4 regions of the Zooshikella ganghwensis genome follow, and region 1 is predicted to be linked to each of the others. Evidence: predicted binding sites of a transcription regulator. Region 1 holds the regulator's gene; each other region holds the start of a gene.

Region 1 (5,981 bases):
TCGGAATCATTTCAGGGGTTGCGCCTTTTTGAGGCCCGAATACACTGGCTGCACCATGCTCTCCCAAAAGAGGGTTTTTTACATCGCTCGCAATGATAAACTCGGTGTTTTCAACTCTAGGGTCTAAGTTGGCAGTGTTAATAGAGCATAGCTTAAGTAAGCCTTCGGCCCCGGCAGGAATAGGCTGTTGATGCTCATCAAGAAACTCGTAACCTAAAGCACTTAAAGCGCCTGCACCACCATCATGGGTTGCACTTCCCCCCAGCCCTAAAATGATTTTATTGCACTGTCTATCGAGCGCATTGAGTATAAGCTCCCCAACACCTTTAGTTGTGGTATAAAGTGGGTTTTGTTGCTCTGGGGTAAGAAGAGGAAGTCCAGCGCAGCTTGCCATCTCAATAATAGCGGTTTTATTGTCAGCCAAAATACCGTAAAAGGCATCAACAGGTTTATTTAATGGACCAGTCACTGTCAGGTTGATTTTTTGTCCCCCAGCATTATGTACAAAGGCATCAACAGTCCCTTCACCACCGTCTGCAAGGGGAAATGAAGTAATTTGAGTATTAGGCGCTATTGAGTGAATTGCAGAGGTGCATGTTTGACATATTTCTAAGGCTGTCAGCGATCCTTTAAATGAATCCGGTGCAATTAAAATATGCATGGATCAGTCCCCGTAATAGCAGTTATGCTGCTTCGCTGTTATTTAAAATTAAAGTCTGATAATGCTGTATAAAAGATTCTAGATGGGCTTGGGGTCTAACATGATAAAAACGTCGCCAGCATTTGGCTAGCATATAAATGTTACTAGGCTCAGACTCAATAAAATTTTGGTTTCGCTTATATATTAACCAAGCTATTGCAGTAGCATATGATAAATTTGTGGCAAGTTCGGCATGAGGATTAGCAAGAAACTCGTGCTGGCTGGCCAATCCACGAATTTTACTCGCTAAGTCTGAGTGCTTAACTAAGTACCGGTCCCAAATATTTTTATGCATCATTGGTGTAATACAGTAGATGCCTAATGAACGTTGCTTATGACGCTTTAAGTAGAAGCCTAAACCACTTTCTTGAGCTGCTGTGCCCAGCAACAGGTTTTCGGCAAAAGGGGACCACATATCGATATAGTCTAATGTGGGTTTAATAACATAGTGGCGAAGTTCATCTGGACAGATTCCCATGGTCTCACTCTCTTATCGCAGCCCAAAATCTATATGGGAAGCCATGCATAATATTGACCAATCTACAGATAGGGCTGTTTATGGAAAGTAATAACTTGTTTTTATAATTACCTTTCCCATTAACCTAGCCTATTTTTTAAAAAAGTCACTGTAACGTATTGAGTTTATGATTTTTGCTCATGTGCATAGCAAAACTAGCCATTGAATTTACTCCTGTAAATCAAACAGCATTATTTTAGCCATGACCTCTCTGGATGATGGTGTCAATTATTCAAACAAGTATGTTTTTTTAAAGACAAAAGTATGACGGAAAGGTGAAGATTTGGATGGTATGGAGCTAGTTTGCCAAAAGATACGATGACCGTTTTGCTTATTAAAAAGCTGGAAAACAGCTTCCTACCAGGCGATTCGCCTGGCAGGATCGACTTTGGGTTGAGATAGGGGGCGGCTAAAACTTAAAATGCGCAGAGTGTAAACGTTGGAATATTGGCATCTTGCAGCTTTGTGCTACCACCTAAGTCAGGTAAATCAATAATCGCTGCGGCTTCATATACGTGAGCACCTAAACGCCTGATTAATGTAGCGGCAGCGAGTAGAGTTCCACCTGTTGCAATTAAATCATCAATAAGCAAGACAGAATTACCTGGATCCAGAGCTCCGCGCTGCACCTCAATGGTAGCTTGTCCATACTCTAGGTCATAGGTTTCAGTTTCAGTTTCTGCAGGAAGCTTACCTTGTTTACGAAGCAATACGAGTGGCTTGTTCAGTGCGTAGGCGATAACCGCTCCGGGCAAAAAACCACGCGCATCAAGGGCAGCAATATGGGTTATTTCTGTGTCAACATAGCGTTGTATCAAGCTATCGATGACCATACGGTGCGCTTTAGGTGACTGGAAAAGAGGAGTTATATCACGAAAGATAACTCCAGGCGCAGGCCAGTCATGTACACTACGAATCAGTGACTTAATGTAATATTCGTCAAAAATCATGAGGAGCGGGTTACTTATTGTTAGGTGTCAGTGCTGCCATTTTTTTTAACTTCAACAGGCTTTCCCCCTGCTAAAGAGCATAAGTTGATAGGGTCAACAACTTTGACTTCTTTACCGTTAGCGACAATTAAGCCATTTTTTTGGAAGCGGGTGAAAACGCGACTGACTGTTTCAACAGCAAGCCCTAGGTAGTTACCCATTTCATTGCGGGACATGGGAAGTCGAAAGGACTGAGAGGAGTACCCACGACGTCTAAACCGTGTTGCCAGATTGACTAAAAAAGTAGCAATACGCTCATCAGCATTTTTTTTGCTTAACAACAGCATCATTTGTTGATCTTCACGAATCTCTTTACTCATGATGCGCATTAATTGGCGGCGTAACTCAGGCAAAGATTCCGCAAGCTCATCTAAACGATCAAATGGAATTTCACAAACAGTGGTAGTTTCAATAGCTTGGGCAGAAACAGGATAGGCATCACTGTCAACACCACTCATTCCTACTAACTCACTAGGCAAATGAAAGCCTGTGATTTGCTCATCACCGTCATTAGTAGAGGTATAGGTTTTTAGCGCGCCAGAGCGAACGGCATAAATCGAAGCAAACTTATCTCCTTCAAGAAACAGGTGTTCTCCCTTGCGCAAAGGGCGTCCCCGCTTGATAATTTTATCAAGTAAATCAATATCTTCAGTGTTTAAAGCAATAGGCAGGCAAAGAGGCTGCAGGGCACAGTCTTTACAGGCCACCTGATTTAAGTGTTTTACAGTAGGTTTCGACGTCATGCTGTGAGGGCCTCTAATCAACTTCCGTCGTCATATATGTTTAATGCTAGTATCTGATTAGAGGCTATTGTAGGGGAAACTACTAAAAACTCCAACGGGAATTACTAAGATGCGTTCATATTACTTTTGAAAAGCGTGTTGTTTCATTATTTCTGGTTAAGTATTGGTCGAATACCATACATATATTGCGAATTAATAGTTGGCCTTTTGGGTTAACAGTAAGATTATCCTCATTAATAGTCAGCAAGCCATCCTCTGCCATCAGTTGTAAAGCGTCTAGCTCGTAAGCAAAATGCCGGTTAAAATCAATCCCAAACTGCTGCTCAATTTGCTGAGTGTTTAGCTCAAAGTGACAAATCAGCTGACTGATGACCTCTCTTCGCAGTGAGTCTTCTGTAGATAAAACAAAGCCACGCTGAAATGGAAAGGTGTTTTGATTGACCTGTTGGCTGTAGTTATCTAGCTTACTGTGGTTTTGCCAGTAAGTATCACCAACCTGGCTGATTGCAGAGCAGCCTAAACCAAGTAAGTCACACGCTTTATGCGTCGTATAGCCTTGAAAATTACGGTGCAGTTGCCCTGTGACTTTAGCTTCTGTCAGCTCATCATCAGGCAGTGCAAAGTGATCCATCCCGATATACACGTAACCAGCATTGATAAGGTGCTCAATGGTGTGCTTCAGAATAGAAAGCTTTTCAGCTGGTGAGGGTAGGTCTTTTTCACTGATACGACGTTGTGGTTTAAATCGCTCAGGGAGGTGTGCATAATTGAAGATTGAGAGACGATTAGGTGCCAGTTCAAGGACCTTATCTAAGCTTGTCAAAAAGCTTTGAGTGTTTTGATGAGGTAACCCATATATCAAGTCTACGTTCACTGACTTGAAACTTAATGTACGGGCAGCATCAATAACTGCTAATGTTTCTTCTTCGGTTTGAACTCTGTTTACTGCCTGTTGCACGACAGGGTTAAAATCCTGAATTCCCAGGCTAATTCGATTGAAGCCTAACTGACGCAAGTGGCCCATCGTTGCCCAGTCAGCTTCTCTTGGATCTATTTCTATTGAGTAATCAGCACTCGCATCATCAACAAGTTGGAAATAATCGTTTGTTTTTTCCATTAACTGTTGCATAAGTTCTAAGCTTAAGTAGGTAGGTGTTCCTCCTCCCCAGTGTAATTGTGTTACTTCTCGTTGACCAAAATATTCTGCATGAAAATGCATTTCGCGAATCAGGTTTTTAATGTAACTGACAGCCTGAGAACGTTGCTTTGTAACAACTTTATTACAAGCGCAGTAGTAACAAATATTAGCGCAAAAAGGTATATGAAAATAAAGTGAAAGAGGTGTATTTAGCTGCTTGCTTTGCTTTGCAGCATTCAAATAGTCAACCTCAGAGAATGGTGCAGTAAATTCAACGGCAGTAGGGTACGAAGTATACCTTGGACCGTTTACTGCGTAGCGGTGAATCAATTGACTGTCCCACTCAAGCGCTTGCACCATAATTAAAGCTGCCTCTCCTAATCATATTCAGGAGGTCAGTTTAGGTACGTTTGGTGTGGTTTGTCTTGATGTGCATCAAGCGCAATCTAGCTAGGTGCCAGTTAAAACAACTAATGCGACATATGATGTGTAATGGGGGTGTCATTATTTGGTAATAATGATTGAGTAATTGACATAAGCCAAGCTTGGTGAGGGCCGGGTATAGTCCAGCAACCAAAAAGAATAACAGAAATACCCAATAGCTGGCGAACACCATGGCTATTGAGCAAACGATGAAGCTGTTGAGCAAATAAACCTGAGGCTATCATGACAGGAAGTGTACCTAGTCCAAAGGCCATCATTAAGGTAGCAGCGTTCCAGGCACTGCCACTGGCAGCAGCCCAGGTTAGTGAACTATACACCAGTCCACAGGGCAACCATCCCCAAAGTCCACCCAAAACAAACGCGTGTTTGAATGATTTAAGAGGCATGAATTTTTGAGTGAGAGGTTTAATCTTCTGCCAAAGACGTCCACCAGCCTTTTCCAAATAGGTTAATCCACGCCACCAGTTTGCCAGGTATAGCCCCATTGCAACTAATAACAGTCCGGCTACAGTGCGTAGGCCTGTACCCAGCCCTAGCGACTGAATAGCCCAACCCAATGAGCCAAGTAATAAACCGGCCAGGGCATAGCTGATAATTCGGCCTAAGTTAAAAAGTGCAAGATAAATGCTTGAAGAGCTTCCTGAGGGAGTTGATAGTGCAAGTGCTCCCATTAAACCACCACACATGCCTAGGCAGTGACCTGCGCCAAATACCCCTAGCAGGAAGGCTGTGGTGAAACTACTAGCGTCAATCATTCGCTTTGTTTTCTGATGTTGATATTGATGTTGTGGTTTTTTGAGCAGAAGGTTCTTGATCAAAAAGGATGCTATGGCTTGGGCTTTCTAAGTCATCATATTGTCCATCATCAACTGCCCAGAAAAACGCCCACACAGCAACAGCTACAAAAATGAGTGCGAGAGGAATAAGTAAATAGATAATGTCCATAAATACACTTGTTCTCTTATCAGGGGACAGTCTCCAAAGGTGGTATTTGAGATGGTTGAGCTTGAGCAGTGCTGATGTTCAGAGAGCTGGTTGTTCGCGTCAAACGTAAAGCATTTGCGACAACAAGCAGTGAGCTGCTTGCCATACCAATGGCGGCCATCCAGGGCTGGATAATACCACAAGCGGCTAAAGGTAAAGCGACAATATTATAACTCAGTGCCCAGATTAAATTGGCTCGAATAGTATTACGGGTTTGTTTGGCAGTATCAAATACCGTGAGGAGACTGCTTAACTGGTTGTTTAGCAGGACAATATCAGAGGTATTTTGGGCTAAATCGCTACCACACCCCAATGACGCTGATACGTTTGCAGCTGCAAGAACGGGGACGTCGTTGATTCCATCGCCGACCATTAATACATTTTTACCCTGTTTTTGCAGAGTTTTTAGTTGGACAAGCTTATCTTCTGGCGTCATATTAGCTTGCCAGGATGATATTGACAGGGA
Region 2 (5,981 bases), on a different contig from region 1:
AGATGATGTGCTGACTAGCCCCCAAATGAGCCAGGTGCTGAAAAACTGTTTCATAGTACTTCAGTCAAAAACTACCAGTAATGTGGATTAATTAAACTGTGCTCGTAGTGCTTCTAATCGGCGACGTATTTCGTCTCTACGCTTATCAGGCGAGGAAACACCAGAAGGTGTCATTGGTGGCCGCGTTGGATAACCAGAATATCGTTGTTGACTCACTCTACTGCTACTACCTTCACCTTTAATCAAAGGTAAGTTTTCTAGCTTACCCCCACGCTCCAATGTAATATGGGTTGGCTTAATATCACGAATGGCAACACCACCTGATACAGTATCACCTATTCGTAAGAGCTTACTTTGGTTGTTATTGGTTTGGACAACAGCTGCTGAATCACCCACTTCTGTAGAGAAAAATACTGCCTGTAACTTCAAATTAAGTTTAGTGATCGGTATTTCTGGCGTGACTTTAACTTCCTTCTCTTTTTTTGGTGGTTCGCCAAAAATGGCATGGGCTATTTTTGGTAAATCCTTTTCATTTGCATCAACCTGCGGGTTTACCTGAGAGTCACTTATTTCGGGAGCACCAGAACTACTTAATAACTGACGTGTTTGATGCTCATTACTCTGGATCTGCAGATAACCCCAGTAACCTACAGCACAACTGCTGGCAAGCAAGATGACCCCAAGTGTTCGGTCAATCAAAGTATGAATAGTGCTCACAATATTTCAGTGACTCCTAAAGGTACATCCGGGTATCCCATTACCAATGAATAGCAGTGGCTCATACCTCTTTACGACGCTTGTCATATAATAACTGTGGGCATTCTAACTAATCACTGAAGGTTTTTGAAGACAATCACATCAATACCAGACTAATCTCACGCTTCACACTCAACCTGCTTTATCACAAAAAGTTTACCCCATAAAAAAACGGACTCAAATGAGTCCGTTTTTTGGGCTGGTCACTCCCTTATACAGAGGGTGTTGTATTAGGGTTTATGACACTTTTTTACCTTTTTTACTTTCTTTATCTTTTACTAACTTCAGAGGTGCCTTCTGACTAGAACCATAGTAGGCATTAGTCAACAGTTCTTTAATCTCAGAAATCAGCGGGTAGCGAGGGTTAGCAGGTGTACATTGATCATCAAATGCTTCTTCTGCCACTTCATCCAGTCTAGACAGGTACTCTTTCTCGCTAACACCGTAGGCCTGAATAGACTCAGGAATACCTACAGCCTTCTTCAAACCTTCCACAGCCTTAATCAGGTTCTCAACTTTCTCATCTTCAGTCGCACCACCCAGACCAATGTACTCAGCAACACGCGCATAACGTACTTTAGCTTGAGGGTATTTATATTGAGGGAAAGTGCCCTGCTTAGTTGGTACATCAGAAGCGTTATATCGAATAACTTCTGAAATTAAGAACGCATTCGCTAAACCGTGTGGGATATGGAACGCTGCACCAATTTTGTGAGCCATTGAGTGACAAACACCCAAAAATGCATTCGCAAAAGCAATACCCGCCATTGTCGCTGCATAATGTACTTTCGCTCGCGCTTTAGGGTTCTTAGCACCTTCGGCATACGAGTCAGGTAAGTATTTAAATAATAGGCGAATAGCTTCTAATGCTTGACCGTTAGTATACTCATTGGCAAATACAGAGGCATAGGCTTCTAAGGCGTGAGTTAAAGCGTCCACACCACCAAATGCAGTCAATGATTGTGGCATGTTCATCACCAGGTCAGGGTCAATAATCGCCATGTCTGGTGTTAACTCATAGTCAGCAATAGGATACTTGATACCAGTTGAAGTATCAGTTACCACCGCAAAAGGAGTCACTTCTGAGCCTGTACCTGAAGTAGTAGGAATAGCCACCATCTTCGCTTTAATACCCAATTTAGGGAATGTATAAATACGTTTACGGATATCCATAAAGCGCAGAGCTAAATCTTCAAAGCGAACTTCAGGGTATTCGTACATCACCCACATAATTTTGGCGGCATCCATTGGTGAACCACCACCCAACGCAATGATTACATCAGGTTTAAAGGCGTTCATCATTTCAACACCTTTATTTACAGTAATCAGCGATGGATCTGCTTCAACTTCATAGAAAACTTCAGTTTCCAAGCCAATACGACCAAGAACATCAGTTACTTGATCAACGTACCCGCTATTGTATAGGAAAGGGTCAGTAACAATAATGGCACGCTTGCGGTCTTTCAGCTCTTCAAGGGCAACAGGCAGTGCACCATTTCGGAAATAGATGTCTTTAGGGATTTTGTGCCACAACATATTTTCTCGCCGACATGCAACTGTTTTGACGTTAATAAGGTGTTTAACACCCACGTTTTCACTGACAGAGTTTCCTCCCCAGGAGCCACAGCCTAATGTCAATGAAGGTGCTAGACGGAAGTTATACAAGTCACCAATCGCACCCTGAGAAGCAGGCATATTGACTAGAATACGTCCAGTCTTCATTGCTTTACCAAAAACATTGATACGGTCTTGGTTAGCGAACTGATCGGTATAAAGCACAGAAGTATGACCAATACCACCAAGCTCAACCAAAGCAACTGCTTTAGCTACTGCATCATCGTAGTTTTTAGCACGATACATCGCCAGTGTTGGTGATAGTTTCTCATGCGCAAATGGCTCTTCTGTAGCAGTAGAGTCACACTCAGCAATCAAAATTTTAGCTTCTTTAGGAACCTCTACACCACCAATTTCAGCCACTTTCCAGGCTGGCTGGCCAACAATGGCTGGGTTCATGTTGCCATCGATAAGCACCTTGGCACCGACACTTTTCTTTTCATCTTTAGATAAGATGTAAGCACCGCGTGCTTGGAACTCACGCTTAACTTCTTCATATACACTATCAACCACGATAACAGATTGCTCAGAGGCACAAATCACGCCGTTATCAAAGGTTTTACTCATAATGATTGAACTAACAGCCATTTTGACCGCTGCAGTTTCATCAATCACCGCAGGAGTATTACCTGCACCTACACCAATCGCTGGTTTACCAGAAGAGTAAGCAGCCTTCACCATACCTGGGCCACCTGTTGCCAGAATCATATTGATATCTGGGTGACGCATTAAATGCTGTGACAGCTCTACAGAAGGCTCATCGATACAAGCAACGATGCCTTTAGGAGCACCCGCTTTTTCTGCTGCTTCACGGACAATACGTGCAGCAAGTGCAGTGGACTTTTTAGCACGAGGGTGTGGTGAGAAAATAATACCGTTGCGGGTTTTTAACGCTAACAGTGCTTTAAAAATAGCGGTAGAAGTAGGGTTTGTGGTAGGAACGACACCCGCAATCAAGCCAATAGGCTCAGCCACTTTCATGATGCCGTAAGTTTTGTCTTCTTCAAGAACACCACAGGTCTTGTCATCTTTGTACTGGTTGTAGATATACTCAGAAGCAAAGTGGTTTTTAATCACTTTATCTTCGGCAATACCCATTCCAGTTTCTTCTGCTGCAGCTTTTGCTAACTTAACACGCTGGTCGTTAGCCGCTAATGCAGCAACGCGGAAGATTTCGTCAACTTGCTCTTGAGTAAAATTAGCATAGGCTTGCTGTGCTTCTTTTACTTGAGCGATTAACTTATCCAGCTTATCGAGGTTACTGACACTCATGTCGTACTCCTATTAAAACTAAAAACGCAAAATAAAAATTCTTTTCAGCACCTGGCTTGAGCTGTTTGCTAGCGGTTTTCATTCAGGAGTGCTTTATTTAAGACAAGTCTAGTACAGTTCTATAGCTGCAAACTTGATACATGTCATTTTGTAGTAAACTTACCAAAACAATGCATAAATAAAGCAAAACTTTCGTTTTAGAACGTTACTTTGATGTGATATTCCGAAAAAATAGCCTGTAGTTTCAGCAACGTTTCCTTTGGTGGTGGCTCAACACCCACTAATGGATAGCGGTCACCAAACGCTTCCCATTTATGCTTACCTAATTCGTGATAGGGCAATAACTCAACTTTTTCCACGTTACTCATCGGTTGGATAAATTCAGCCATTTGCCTAGCTGTTTGCTCATCATCTGTATAGCCTGGTACAACCACTAAACGAATCCATGCGGGAATACCTTTTTCTGCTACATATTGAGCAAACTTCAGTGTTTTCTTGTTACTCACACCAGTCAGTGCTTTGTGACGCTTATCATCTACCTGTTTAAGATCCAACAATACCAAGTCAGTATGCGCAAGCAGTTCGTCTAACTCCTGATTATATTTAGTAGCATAACCATTGGTATCCAAGCATGTATGAATTTTTTCTTTTTTAAGCGCGGTAAACAAAGCTTTAACGAATGGTACCTGCAACAAAGGCTCACCGCCTGTCACCGTTACTCCTCCGTTAGAGGCTTCCATAAACGGTTTATAGGCAACTATTTCTTTTACTAAGTCACCAGCTGCTTTTTTCTGCCCCCCTTCAAGATCCCAGGTATCTCGGTTATGACAGTATTTACAACGAAACAAACAGCCCTGTAAAAACACTACATAACGTGTTCCAGGACCATCAACCGTTCCAAAACTATCCACCGAGTGGACATTACCCGACACTTGTAGAGGGTCTACAGTGATAGAGTCTTTAAAAGGATAGATAAGTTGTGTCATTCGCCACCTAATACAACGGGCATTGATCGGCTCACTCCACGATAGAACAAAGCCAAATACAGTTATGCTGAAGTTAGTCTATACCATCTTCACGCAACCTTCAGACACTAAGAAGCAGGGCTTTGCCCTGCTTCTTAGGAACGAGATAATCTTCAGAGATTACATTCTGGCATGGAATGTCCGAGAAATAACATCCATTTGCTGCTCACGTGTCAACTTAACAAAGTTTACAGCGTAACCTGACACACGAATAGTCAATTGTGGATACTGATCTGGATGTTCCATTGCATCCATTAAGGTTTCTTTATTTAACACATTGACGTTAACATGATGACCACTGGCTTTGAAGTAACCATCAAGCATCGCACTTAGGTTTGTCACTTGAGCGTTTTTATCTTTACCTAAACCTCCAGGTACTAAAGACATGGTATAGGAAATACCATCTTCAGCATCATTGTATGGCAGCTTAGATACAGACAGTAATGACGCTAGCGCACCTTTTTCATCACGACCATGCATGGGGTTCGCACCAGGAGCAAAAGGTTCACCCGCCTTACGCCCGTCAGGTGTAGTACCTGTTTTCTTACCATAGACAACATTAGAAGTAATGGTCAGGATAGACTGAGTCGGTACAGACTTGCGATAAGTTGGGTTCTTACGTACGTGCTCCATAAAGCGATGTACAACATCCACTGCGATTTGGTCAACACGGTCATCGTTGTTACCAAACTTAGGAAAATCGCCTTCAATCTGGTAATCAATGACATATCCTTCATCATTGCGTACTGGCTTCACTTTCGCGTATTTAATCGCTGCCAGTGAGTCCGCCACAATAGATAGGCCAGCAATACCACAAGCCATCGTACGGTACACATCACGATCATGCAGGGCCATCAGAGCAGTTTCATAGCTATAACGGTCATGCATATAGTGGATAATATTCAAAGACTTAACGTACTGATTCGCAACCCAATCCATGTAATGGTCAAAGCGCTCCCAGACTTTATCAAAATCCAGGTATTCATCAGCCATTACTTCCATTTTTGGTCCTACTTGCAAACCAATTTTCTCATCCATACCACCGTTGATAGCGTAAAGCATAGTTTTAGCAAGGTTACAGCGAGCACCAAAGAACTGCATTTGCTTACCAATACGCATTGCTGATACACAGCAGGCAATACCATAGTCGTCACCAAACTTAGGACGCATTAGGTCGTCACTTTCATACTGGATCGAGCTGGTATCGATAGATACTTTAGAACAGAAGTTTTTAAAGTTTTTCGGTAACTGCTCAGACCATAAGACTGTCAGGTTAGGCTCAGGTGCTGGTCCCAAGTTATAAAGTGTATTTAG
Region 3 (5,981 bases), on a different contig from region 1:
GATTGCAGATTCCAGAAAAAGGATTACAGGCGGCTTTAGCTCAAACAGTGAAGCAGACTTACGACCAACATGCTGGCTTTGAAGTTCAACTGGATTATCAGATACAACATTTACCACTTACACCGAATGAAGAAATTCATCTTTTGCAACTGATTCGTGAAGCGATGCAAAATGCAATACATCATTCTTTAGGCAATAAATTATTGGTGTCGTTGGTTGTTAATGATGATCAACATATAAAAATTTCTGTGATAGACAATGGGGTGGGAATTAGTGAATCTCCTGAAAAATTAAATCATTATGGTTTGGCTATCATGAGAGAACGCAGTCGGCATTTAAAAGGTGTGTTGGAGATTAAGCGGTTAGAGCAAGGAGGAACGGGTGTTTTCTTTGAGTTTATACCATTTTGCCTTCAGGAAAAGGGGTGATGTGGTGCTTTATAGCCTGCTTTGAGAAAGTGTACTCTCAAAGCAGGCTATAGGGGGACTCAAAAAATGCACTATTTCTAGAGTAAACTAAGGGTTATAAAACTCTCCATTTTTACGTAAATAAAACCAGTAATTGATGACTACGCAGATAGCATAAAATATTGCGAAACCAATTAAAGCGACTTCAGGCGTAGTGGCAGTGATTTGCTCACCTATTACTTGCGGAATATAAAATGCTCCATAAGCAGCTATTGCAGATGTCCAGCCCAGAACAGGACCCGCTTGCTCTTTAGGGAAAACGATTGCAATGGTGCGAAAGGTGGAACCATTTCCTATGCCTGTTGCGGTGAATAGAGCAAGGAATAAAATAAAAAAGGGCACAAAGTAATTTTCAGGTGTTGCTGAATTATATGCAGCTTGCATGTAATAGGCGACACCTAGTGCACTGACAACCATAATAATTGAGCAGAATTGCGTTACTATTGCACCACCTACCTTGTCTGCTATCCAACCACCGACAGGACGAATGAGCGCACCAATAAAGGGTCCCATCCATGCATACATGAGTGCACTTGGACCATTAGGGTTTACGGTATCATGGGTCATCTGGCCGTCAGTCATAATATGGCTATAACCAAATATGACTTTGATCGCTAATGGAAAGGCTGCTGCAAAACCAATAAAGCTGCCAAAGGTCATGGTGTAAATGATACTCATAATCCAGGTATGCTTATTATTAAAAATCTTATATTGCCGTGACAGGCTGGTTTTTATTTGTCCAGGCAAACTTTTCAAGGCAAACACGGTCACAGTGATAATACCAATGAGAACAATTTCTTTGGGAATCCCCCAGCCAGAGCCATTTGCAGTTTCTGGCAGCATCAGCCATAACCCAACACCAGCGGTTAGAAAACCGATAAGAAACATAAAGGTTATCTTGGTAAATGCACTTGATGCATTGCCTATGTCTGGTGATACTTCAGGAGTACATAAATTATTCATACCAAACCAGCCTAAAAAGGCCAGAGGAATAAGTAGCAGCAGCCAGACGTAGCCAGCATTTTGAATCCAGGTTTCTGAGCCTGCTGGGATTTTTCCTATCAGGGTTCCTGAGCCGTTAATTAATACCATTGGCTCACCGCCTAATGTACCAAAAGCACCAAAGGTCATAAATAAAGGAACAATAATTTGCATTGTTGTTACACCAAAATTCCCTAGTCCCGCATTGAGACCCAGGGCAAGACCTTGCTTTTTTTTAGGAAAGAAAAAGCTAATGTTTGACATTGAAGAGGCAAAATTACCCCCACCTATTCCAGATAAAAGTGCTAAAAGCTGGAATACCCAAAGCGGAGTATTTTTATCTTGCAGGGCCATTCCTGTTCCTAAGGCCGGAATAATTAACAACGCCGTCGTAAAGAAAATAGTATTTCGACCACCACATAAACGAATAAAAAAACTACTCGGTATGCGTAAGGTTGCACCTGTTAAGCCGGCAATAGCCATCAGGGTAAAAAGTTCCGCTTTAGCAATAGGAAAGCCTAGGTTCAACATTTGAACTGTGATAACGCCCCAGTATAACCAGACTGCAAAGCCACACAGCAATGATGGAATAGAAATCCAAAGGTTTCTTGTTGCAATATTTTTTGCTGATGCTTCCCATTGCTGGGTATCTTCAGGGTTCCAGTGTGTTATATCTGTCATAGTGATCTCCCCCACTCATGAGGCGTGACGAAATGTAAACTCACTATGAGAGGATGGTAAGTAAGGGACAATGCCCAGGAATAGGTAGACTGCATGTATTATTTTTTCAATATAAGACGGTTAGATTTTTGTATTAGTAAGGGCTTAAGTAAACTGTATGACAGTATGTAGAACAGGATATGTTTATTTGATAACATGAAATACAAAAATAAAAATACCAATTAAGAGGTATAAAACTATTTACATAAGGGATAAAGCAATTTATCCACTATAATTGGTATTTAGCATAATGCTGACACAGATCAAAGGTTTATCATCGTTTGAGTGAAAGCGATTATGCGAATTTTTGATGATATTAATTATATACCCAAAACGAAGGATTTTTAGCGGGGCTAGTCTGGTCTGTAACGATTCGTGAAGGGTATAGCTATTATAGAACTACTTAGAGACCAACGTAATGTCTTCTGAAGTTGCTACTATTTTAATGGTCGATGACCACCCTTTATTTAGAAAAGGGTTAAAACAATTACTTGAGTTAGAAGATAGTCTACAGATTATTGGTGAGTTTAGCCGCGGGCAAGATGCGCTTGACATGGTCAAACATAGTGAGCCTGACCTGATTTTGTTAGATTTGAATATGCAAGGGCTTGATGGTATAGAAACACTTCGAATGATGCGTAATCAAGGTGTGACTGCACGAATTATTATGCTTACGGTCTCTGATAATGAGGCTGATGTTATTCAGTGTATACGAGCAGGTGCAGATGGCTACTTACTAAAGGATATGGAGCCTGAAGATATTCTCGATAAAATAAAGCAGGCTGTTCTTGGTAAAATGGTGATTAGTGAGCGTTTAGCTGAAGTGTTAGCTACAGCGCTTCGTAAGCCCGACCAGACAGATGAAAATCTTTTAGCTTCTTTAACCAGTCGTGAATATGAGATATTAATGCGAATTGCCCAAGGGTATAGCAATAAAACAATTGCGCGTGAATTAGGTATTTCTGATGGAACAGTGAAAGTGCATGTGAAACATTTATTAAAAAAACTTAATATGCGTTCACGTGTTGAAGCAGCAGTGTGGGTAATTAATAAACAAAAAAGAAGTTAATAGTTGACTGAAGCGAGTTATCCATAAGAATCTTGGCAAGGAAACGTAAATGAGTTGTTGTGACCAACCTGGATTAATCTCTGTTAATGATGCCCTCAATAAGCTGTTAGCGGCAGTTAAGCCTCATGCTGAATATGAGGAGCTTCCACTGCCTCAAGCATTACATCGTTATCTAGCGCAACCTATCTATGCTCTAATGGACAACCCTGCTTGGCATAATTCTGCTATGGATGGGTATGCAGTTAGGTTTGCAGATTATCAGTCAGGTCAACCTTTAACAGTCGTTGGTACTGCGCTGGCAGGTAAGCCATATACTAGATCTGTTGAAAAAGGGCAATGTGTACGCATTATGACTGGAGCCCCCATACCAACTGGAGCAGATACAGTCATTATGCAAGAGCAGTTGTGTGATAAGCGTTCTGATAAAGTCATATTTTCTGGAGAGGTGAAGCAAGGTGATCACGTTCGCTTAAAAGGTGAAGATATAAAGCAAGGAAAGATATTATTACCCGCAAAACATCAATGCTCGGCAGCAGATATTGGCTTTTTGGCAGCGCAAGGTATTTCAACTGTCACCGGTTATCGACAGTTAAAGGTTGGATTATTATCTACGGGTGATGAACTTAAAGCATTAGGTACAACACTCCATTTGGGGGATATTTACGATAGTAATCGCTACATGTTGAATGCGTTACTTTCGAATATGGGATGTGATGTTCATGATTTTGGTATTATTGCTGATAATGTTCAATTGATAAAAGACACTTTAATTAAAGCAAATAACCAGTGTGATGTTATTATCACCTCAGGAGGTGTTTCTGTTGGTGAGGCTGATTATATTAAAGATATTATTAGTGAGCTGGGTGAATTACACCTTTGGAAGGTAGCGATTAAGCCAGGTAAACCTTTCGCATATGGCTGGCTGTCAAACGCTTTGTTTTTGGGATTACCGGGTAATCCGGTATCTGCTTTGGTTACGTTTTACAAATTGGCATTACCAGCGATGGTAAAAATGACGGGTGGAGAGTATCTTCCTCCAAACTATTTATGTGCAACACTTACACACCCATTGAAGAAGCGACAAGGCCGTACAGAATACATCCGTAGCCATTATACATCGAACAATGAAGGTGAGTTATTAGTAACACCAACAGGGAAGCAGGGAAGTGCAATCATGTCATCTTTAGTAGGCGCTAACTGTTTTATTGTGTTAGATGAGAACCAAGAAAGTATGGTGGCTGGTGAAAAAGTAATGATTGAAGTATTCCAACCTCCTTTGCTTTAACGTTGTTGTTATTTATGCCTAATACGAAGAGTATAATGTACTTTTTTCGAAATATCTAAAGTCTTCATCTATATAAATACGTTGAATACTGTCAATCCTTTCATTGAGGTGCTGTAAGCAGTAGAAGTCAAGGATGGCCTTCTGCTTTAGGAAATTATCCCTTGTAAACTAGTAAATAAGCAAAATTATAGTTTTAATTATTTAACATACTTTGAAAACGCTCGCTAATAGTCGCTGTGATTGATCTTATTTCAAACTGGCTTAGCCCGGTAACAGCTGTTGGATCAAATCTATGCAAGTGTAAATAAGGTGACTTGGCTTTGAACTCTTTTAAATCTCCATTAAGTAATATAGGTAAAAATGGTGTATTAAAGCGGCGTTGGTAAAGTCTGTTTAAAAAAACAGAAGCACTATCCAGTTCAATATGCTGTACTTTTTTCGTTTTGGTTTGTGTAATGCAAATAATCAACCCTTTTTTTTGAAATACTTCACCAGGAAATAATAAAATTCCTGTAGATTTAATGGCTTCTTCATTGACACGATTGAATGTATCATGAAATGCAAAAGGGTTTGGTAAAACAATCAAACTACTGTGGTAATCTTTAGGTAGAATAACTTCAAAGTTGCTGTATATTTTTTTTACTGTGGGGCTGTATACACAAAAAGAGGATGATACTGATTGAAAAAAATGAATGGCTTTGGTTTTGTTGGTAATGGAAGATATGTCCCAGAATAAGTCAGGATTATCCTGAGATCTATTTAATAAAGATGAGTCGCTCATTGTTAATATTTTTAACTATAACCTACTGCTTATGTTTGAATGTTTTTTATACGATACGGCTATGAAAATAAATAAGTCATAGTTGTATATCATAATTTTTATACAAATTCCTTAATACGATTATTAAAACTTACATATCGTCCTCGCCCGTTATCCTTCATAATATTGTACTTATGTACTATTTATTTTGCTAAAATATAGCATTGTACATTATTTAATATGTTTGACTAGTTATTTTTGTGGAGCATGTGTGCCAAATTATGATGTGTAATGCTTGTATATTAATCAGGTGAACTGACCGTAAATATACCCAAGACGTAGGATTTTTATACACACTATCCATAGTGTTTACCCTAAAGGGTCTGCGAAGCGATTCTAAGGTGCACTTGAAACATTTTTAGAGTTTATTGTCGTTGTTCTTCTGTAACTATAAATAACAGAGGGGATTGATTATAGAGAAAACAGGCTTAGCCTGACACCTATACTATTAATTAGTAGTCTAATTCTTCTGTGGTTTTATCAGTACTTAACGATGGTTTTTTAAATGACTTTGGTGTAGATAAGCTCAGTATGACGTTAACTAGCTCGTTGACATCAATAGGCTTAGAAACAAACGCATTGATTCCAGCTTTGAATGCTTCATTCAGTTGTTTTTTTAAAGTGCTTGCAGATAACGCT
Region 4 (5,981 bases), on a different contig from region 1:
GGGTTTACCTGAGTCTTTGGGCTTGGTGCTTAGTGAGATGGTTGGTGAAGCAAACTGGTCATGGGGTATGTATCCTGGCCTAAGCCATGGTGCAATGAATACGCTGTCTGCCCATGGCACAGAAGACCAAAAGCAAGTTTATTTGACCAAGCTGATTTCAGGTGAGTGGACTGGCACGATGTGCCTGACTGAGCCTCACTGTGGTTCAGACTTGGGCCTGCTGCGTTGTAAAGCTGACCCTAATGCTGATGGCTCATATCGTATTTCAGGTACCAAAATCTTTATTTCAGCGGGTGAGCATGACTTGGCTGATAATATTGTCCACATCGTACTTGCACGTTTGCCGGATGCCCCTGCTGGCACCAAAGGTATTTCTTTATTTATTGTGCCTAAGAGGCTGCCTAATGAGCAGGGTGAGCCAGGGGAGCGTAATGCAGTTCACTGTGGTTCCCTTGAACATAAAATGGGCATTCATGGTAACTCAACATGTGTTATGAACTTTGATGAGGCTACAGGTTATCTAATTGGTCCAGCGAATAAAGGCTTAAACTGTATGTTTACCTTTATGAATACAGCGCGCTTGGGTACGGGGCTTCAAGGTTTGGCACATACCGAAGTGGCCTTTCAGGGTGCTTTAACCTATGCCAAAGACCGTTTACAGATGCGTTCTTTGTCTGGTCCCAAAGCACCGGATAAACCTGCTGACCCCATTATTGTTCACCCTGATATTCGTCGTATGATTATGACGATCAAATCATTTGGCGAGGGTAATCGAGCGTTAGCCTATTACGCTGCGAAATTAGTCGATGTTGCTAAGCTTTCACCTGATGCCGAAATGAGAAATGAAGCTGAGCAACTGTTGTCTTTTATTACCCCTATAGCAAAAGCCTTTATGACTGAGGTGGGCTTTGAGGCAGCTAACTTAGGCCTGCAGGTTTATGGCGGTCATGGTTATATCCGTGAGTGGGGAATGGAGCAAAATGTTCGGGACTGCCGAATTGCGCTGTTGTATGAAGGAACAACGGGTATTCAAGCACTCGATCTGCTCGGACGTAAAGTGCTTATGACTCAGGGTGAAACACTGAAGCGCTTTACCAAAGTGGTTCATAAATTCTGTCAGGCTAATGCTGATGAAGAAGCTTTGCAGGAGTTTATTGGGCCATTGACTGAAATTAACAAAGAGTGGGGAGATATCACCCTGAAGGTGGGTATGGCTGCTATGCAAAACCGGGATGAAGTAGGTGCTGCAGCGGTTGATTACCTGATGTACTCCGGTTATGCCTGCTTGGCTTATTTCTGGGCTGATATGGCAAGAGTAGCCCAGGAAAAGTTAAAAGCGGGAACGACAGAAGAAAGCTTTTATAGCGCTAAAGTAAAAACCGCACGTTTTTACTTTAAACGGATTTTACCTCGTACCCAAATGCATAAAGCAGCGATACTATCAGGTGCTGATAATTTGATGGAAATTGCTGAAGACGAGTTTGGAGTTGAATAATTCAGTGATTTGTGTGCTTTTTACTAAAAGCACACTGCTATGTTCAAAGTGAAGTGTATAAAGATTTTGGTTTGGTAATTTTCATACAGCTCCTTTATCTTGCCCGCGTTTAGCGGGCTTTTTTTATTCTGTTTCATCTAAAATCATGAAGCCTAAAAATGTCGTACTCAACATAATAATGATGACTACAGGTAATAATAGTGTGCAAATAAGCATAAAAAATGTGGTAATGACCCAAATAATATAAACAAGCTGTTTTTTTGTTTCTTGATTTTTAGTGAGCTGATGACAAACTAAGTCATGCTGTAATGATTGGCATTTAAGAAGAGTACTTATACTGTGAATAATAACTAAGAACCATAACTTCATGATATGACTACTTGGGTTTGATGCTTTAAAGAACAAAAATAATTGATAAGTCTACGTTTTACAAAGAATGACAAGAAATAATAGTAAGCAGGCTTAATCGCTCAGCTTATATATTTGGTAGGTTAAAAACTAAAGTTGAGTCGTTATGGCGGTTATTGAGAATATATTTTCGGGAGCACACGGCACCATTTTTGTTAGACATGGACCATATGCTCCCGATGTAATAATGGGTTAATTAATATTGATCTCTACTGAACGAGTGGCTGGTTTTTCCATTTTAGGTAGATGTAAGTTGAGCATACCTTCGGTAAACTCAGCACGAATAGCACTGGTGTCAGTATCTTCAGGAAGGTGAAAGCTACGGGCAAAACTGCCATAAAAACGCTCTACGCGGTGATGCTTACGATTTTTCTCTTCTGACTCGTACTTCCTTTCCCCTTGGATCGTTAATACGCCTTCTTCGACTGTCACTTTGACATCTTCTTTTTTGATTTCTGGTAGTTCAGCTTTGATAAGGTACTCTTCAGCGGTTTCAATAATATCAACAGCGGGAGACCAGTCATTCACTTTCATTGCTTCCCGCCCCCCTGCTGGTGTTTGTGCAGATTTGCCAGACATGCGCTGATAACGATCAAGCAGTGTTTCGAGCTCGCTAAAGGGATTCCACGGAACCATACTCATGTTTTATTCCTCCATGAAATAACATAACCATCTATTAAGTAGAGTGTTAACAGGACCTAGTAAATCGTACTGTATTAGAAAATTGTTAAAATAATATTGATAAATATCATGCAATATTTTGCTGATAATTGTATGTAACACTACGCGTTAAATCAGAGAGTAGTTTGAGCAAATTATACCCTTCGTGATCGGTATATAATAATACTAATGAGTCATATTGCGACGAATACAATAAAAAAGTTTATAAGGTATTATAGTAATATTAGATATAGCTATTTCAAAGGATGGTTGAAAGCGTTGGAGTAGAGGTCACACTTATTATTATTTGATGTTAAGCATCAATAAAACACTACATAAAATGTATAGTGGTTAACTCCATTTGCGAACTATTTAAGTCGTCGCAGTGGATATGGATATACTAGAAAAACTTAATTTAATTTTTGCTGAGGTGCCATCATGGCTGAATATAATGCACCCTTAACCGATATTCGTTTTTTACTTAATGATGTCTTTAATTGTCAGACTAAGTGGCAATCTTGGCCGGCATTGAAAGAGCAAGTTGATAGTGATATTGCTGAAGCTATTTTGGAAGAAGGCAATAAGATTGCTGGAGGACTGCTGGCACCTCTAAACCAGTCAGGTGATAGCCAAGGTGTCGTTTGGCAAGAAGGTAAGGTTAAAACGCCACAAGGTTTCAAAGAGGCTTACCAAACGATTGCTGAGGGTGGATGGTTAGGTATTACAGGTAATCCCGAATTTGGCGGAATGGGAATGCCAAAAATGCTGTCTGTTCACTTTGAAGAAATGCTTTATGGGGCAAATAACTCACTGGCTTTATATTTAGTGTTAACAGTAGGGGCCTGTTTAGCCGTAGACTCACATGCTGATAATAAACTAAAACAACAGTTTTTACCTAAGATGTATTCTGGTGAGTGGGCAGGCTCTATGTGTTTAACTGAAGCACATGCAGGTTCTGACTTAGGTATTATTCGAACTAAAGCTGAGCCTAATAGTGATGGCACATATTCGATTACGGGGACAAAAATATTTATTACTGGTGGAGAGCACGATCTTACTGACAACATTATCCACTTAGTTTTAGCAAAATTACCTGATGCTCCTGCAGGATCTAGAGGGATATCGCTGTTTATTGTTCCCAAAATATGGGTGAACGAAGATGGCTCTTTAGGTGAGTTTAATCAGGTCAACTGTGGTTCTGTTGAGCATAAAATGGGAATAAAGGGCTCAGCAACGTGTGTACTAAACTTTGATGGTTCACGAGGGTTTCTAGTAGGTGAAGCAAACAAAGGTTTAATGTACATGTTCACCATGATGAATTATGAGCGACTCTCCATTGGTATTCAAGGTATTGGTTGTGCTGAAGCTTCCTATCAAATTGCTGCAAATTATGCCAAAGACCGGTTACAAGCAAGATCACCTACTGGAGTAAAATGTGCTGACAAGTATGCTGATCCCTTATTGGTTCATCCTGATGTACGACGAATGCTACTTAATATGAAAGCTTTAACTGAGGGTGCTCGGATATTTTCCACATATGTAGCCTTGCAGTTAGACACAGCTAAATACAGCCAAGATAAAACTGAGCAGAAAAAGGCAAAAGACTTTGTAGCACTCATGACGCCTGTTGCTAAAGCCTTCTTTAGTGATATGGGCTTAGATGCTTGTGTTTTGGGGCAGCAAGTCCTTGGCGGGCATGGTTATATCTCTGAGTGGGGGCAGGAGCAGCTCGTTCGCGATGTACGCATTGCACAAATTTACGAAGGCACAAATGGTATTCAAGCACTTGATCTCGTAGGGCGTAAAGTCGTTGCTAATGGTGGTCAGTATGTTGCTGAATTTGTGGTAGAAATGCGTGAGTTCATAGAGCAGCAACAGAGTGAAGCTATGCATACGTATTTGAAACCACTACAAAATGCCATTGCTACATTGGAAAAAGTGACCGCTTGGGTGATTGATAAATCAAAAAATAATCCAAATGAAGTGGGTGCTGCTTCTGTTGAGTATTTACACTTGTTTGGCTATGTAGCCTATGCATATATGTGGGCAAAAGTTGTTGTGGTAGTAACGCATAAATCTGATAAGGACAATGCTTTTTATGATGCTAAATTGAAAACAGCTCGCTATTACTTTAATAAGTTATTACCACGTATTTATGGACTCGAGCAGTGTATTATGGCTGGCAGTGAAGATTTATTTTCACTTGATGATGAGCAGTTTTAAACTATAACACTCAGCTTAACTGATGATAGCGAAGGGTATACCATCGCTATCATCAAGTTAAAGAATTAATAAGGCCAACAATTCCAATCTAACCATGAGCAACTATTATCTGTCTCTGGCGTAGGTGGCGTTGTTGTATCTTCATCAAGCAATGATTTGGCTTTTTTGACTGCGGCGCCTGCATCAATTATTCCAGTACCACACCCGTATTTTTTACAAAGAGTTGCATTGGCTGAAAATACTTTTGCCGTGTCTTTTAAAATCTGCTTTGTGGTTGTCGGCGTCAACTTAGGGTTAACTGAATACATTAAAGCAGCCAGTCCAGCAACATGGGGAGCAGCCATACTGGTACCTTGATAGAATGCGTAGCCCCCTTCTATGGTGGATAAAATGCCATTGTACGTTTGTTGTTGTACATGGCCATTTTGGATAATACGTGTTTCTCCTCCAGGTGCGGCTACATCAACAGACTGCCCATAATTCGAATAATATGACTTATCACCATTTCGGTTTGTTGCTGCAATAGAAATAACGCCTTTACAGTTCGCTGGTGTGTATTGGCTTGCATCATCAGCACTGTTTCCAGCAGCTACAATGATTGATGTGCCTTGAGCTATAGCATCACTGATAGCATTCTGATAGGTCCTGCCACAGGCGTGTTTTCCACCTAAACTCATATTAATAACTTGGGCTGGATACTGGTTTTTAGGTGCATCGAGAACGTTTAAACCTGCAGCCCAGCGAATACCATCAGCAATATCTGAGGTATAACCACCACATTTGCCTAATACTCTTATAGGCAAAATATTGGATTTCCACGCTATACCGACAATGCCTTGCTGGTTGTTGCCAGAGGCTGCAATGATCCCCGCCACATGAGTTCCATGCCACGAACTTGGTTGGTCTTTGGCTGGTACTGGATTGCCAAAGCTATCTTGGCCACACTCACCAGCGTTGATGGCATCACCTGTATCGAGTGGGTCGTTATCCCGGCTATTACCATCATTGGCAGTCCAGGCATCAGAAATAAAGTCGTAACCAGGCAAGATTCGCTTGGTATCAATATCAGGGTGTTTAACAAGCCCGGTGTCTATGATGGCGACAGTTGTTTTTGTTGAACCTGCTGTTATGTTCCAAGCATCAGGAAGGTTAATACCCCCTGGCTTCTCATAGTAATTCCATTGCTCACTGTAAC

What was found. The regulator FNR, encoded in region 1, switches genes on or off when oxygen is low (the NO sensors DNR and NnrR bind a similar motif). The targets are predictions, from matches to a motif close to TTGATNTANATCAA.
Region 2: a site for FNR is predicted at 3,776-3,789, ahead of adhE (bifunctional acetaldehyde-CoA/alcohol dehydrogenase). Genes of this name have one in related genera too.
Region 3: a site for FNR is predicted at 2,422-2,435, ahead of narL (two-component system response regulator NarL). Genes of this name have one in related genera too.
Region 4: a site for FNR is predicted at 2,642-2,655, ahead of KHS79_RS08530 (Hsp20/alpha crystallin family protein). Genes of this name have one in related genera too.

Annotation. Positions count from the first base shown of each region.
Region 1 covers NZ_JAEVHG010000001.1:659,355-665,335, forward strand. The annotation lists gene KHS79_RS02955 (glycerate kinase family protein) at 1-661, opposite strand, end outside; gene KHS79_RS02960 (hypothetical protein) at 684-1,178, opposite strand; gene KHS79_RS02965 (adenine phosphoribosyltransferase) at 1,634-2,167, opposite strand; gene fnr (fumarate/nitrate reduction transcriptional regulator Fnr) at 2,188-2,949, opposite strand; gene hemN (oxygen-independent coproporphyrinogen III oxidase) at 3,065-4,447, opposite strand; gene KHS79_RS02980 (sulfite exporter TauE/SafE family protein) at 4,558-5,286, opposite strand; gene ccoS (cbb3-type cytochrome oxidase assembly protein CcoS) at 5,279-5,476, opposite strand; gene KHS79_RS02990 (heavy metal translocating P-type ATPase) at 5,496-5,981, opposite strand, start outside.
Region 2 covers NZ_JAEVHG010000008.1:138,409-144,389, reverse strand. The annotation lists gene gspD (type II secretion system secretin GspD) at 1-54, opposite strand, end outside; gene KHS79_RS13010 (type II secretion system protein N) at 88-717, opposite strand; gene adhE (bifunctional acetaldehyde-CoA/alcohol dehydrogenase) at 994-3,642, opposite strand; gene pflA (pyruvate formate lyase 1-activating protein) at 3,840-4,628, opposite strand; gene pflB (formate C-acetyltransferase) at 4,788-5,981, opposite strand, start outside.
Region 3 covers NZ_JAEVHG010000002.1:297,850-303,830, reverse strand. The annotation lists gene KHS79_RS05135 (histidine kinase) at 1-428, shown strand, start outside; gene KHS79_RS05130 (MFS transporter) at 516-2,129, opposite strand; gene narL (two-component system response regulator NarL) at 2,587-3,237, shown strand; gene moeA (molybdopterin molybdotransferase MoeA) at 3,287-4,522, shown strand; gene KHS79_RS05115 (hypothetical protein) at 4,716-5,303, opposite strand; gene KHS79_RS05110 (hybrid sensor histidine kinase/response regulator) at 5,795-5,981, opposite strand, start outside.
Region 4 covers NZ_JAEVHG010000004.1:195,709-201,689, forward strand. The annotation lists gene KHS79_RS08520 (acyl-CoA dehydrogenase C-terminal domain-containing protein) at 1-1,495, shown strand, start outside; gene KHS79_RS08525 (hypothetical protein) at 1,619-1,864, opposite strand; gene KHS79_RS08530 (Hsp20/alpha crystallin family protein) at 2,096-2,545, opposite strand; gene KHS79_RS08535 (acyl-CoA dehydrogenase C-terminal domain-containing protein) at 3,002-4,786, shown strand; gene KHS79_RS08540 (S8 family peptidase) at 4,852-5,981, opposite strand, start outside.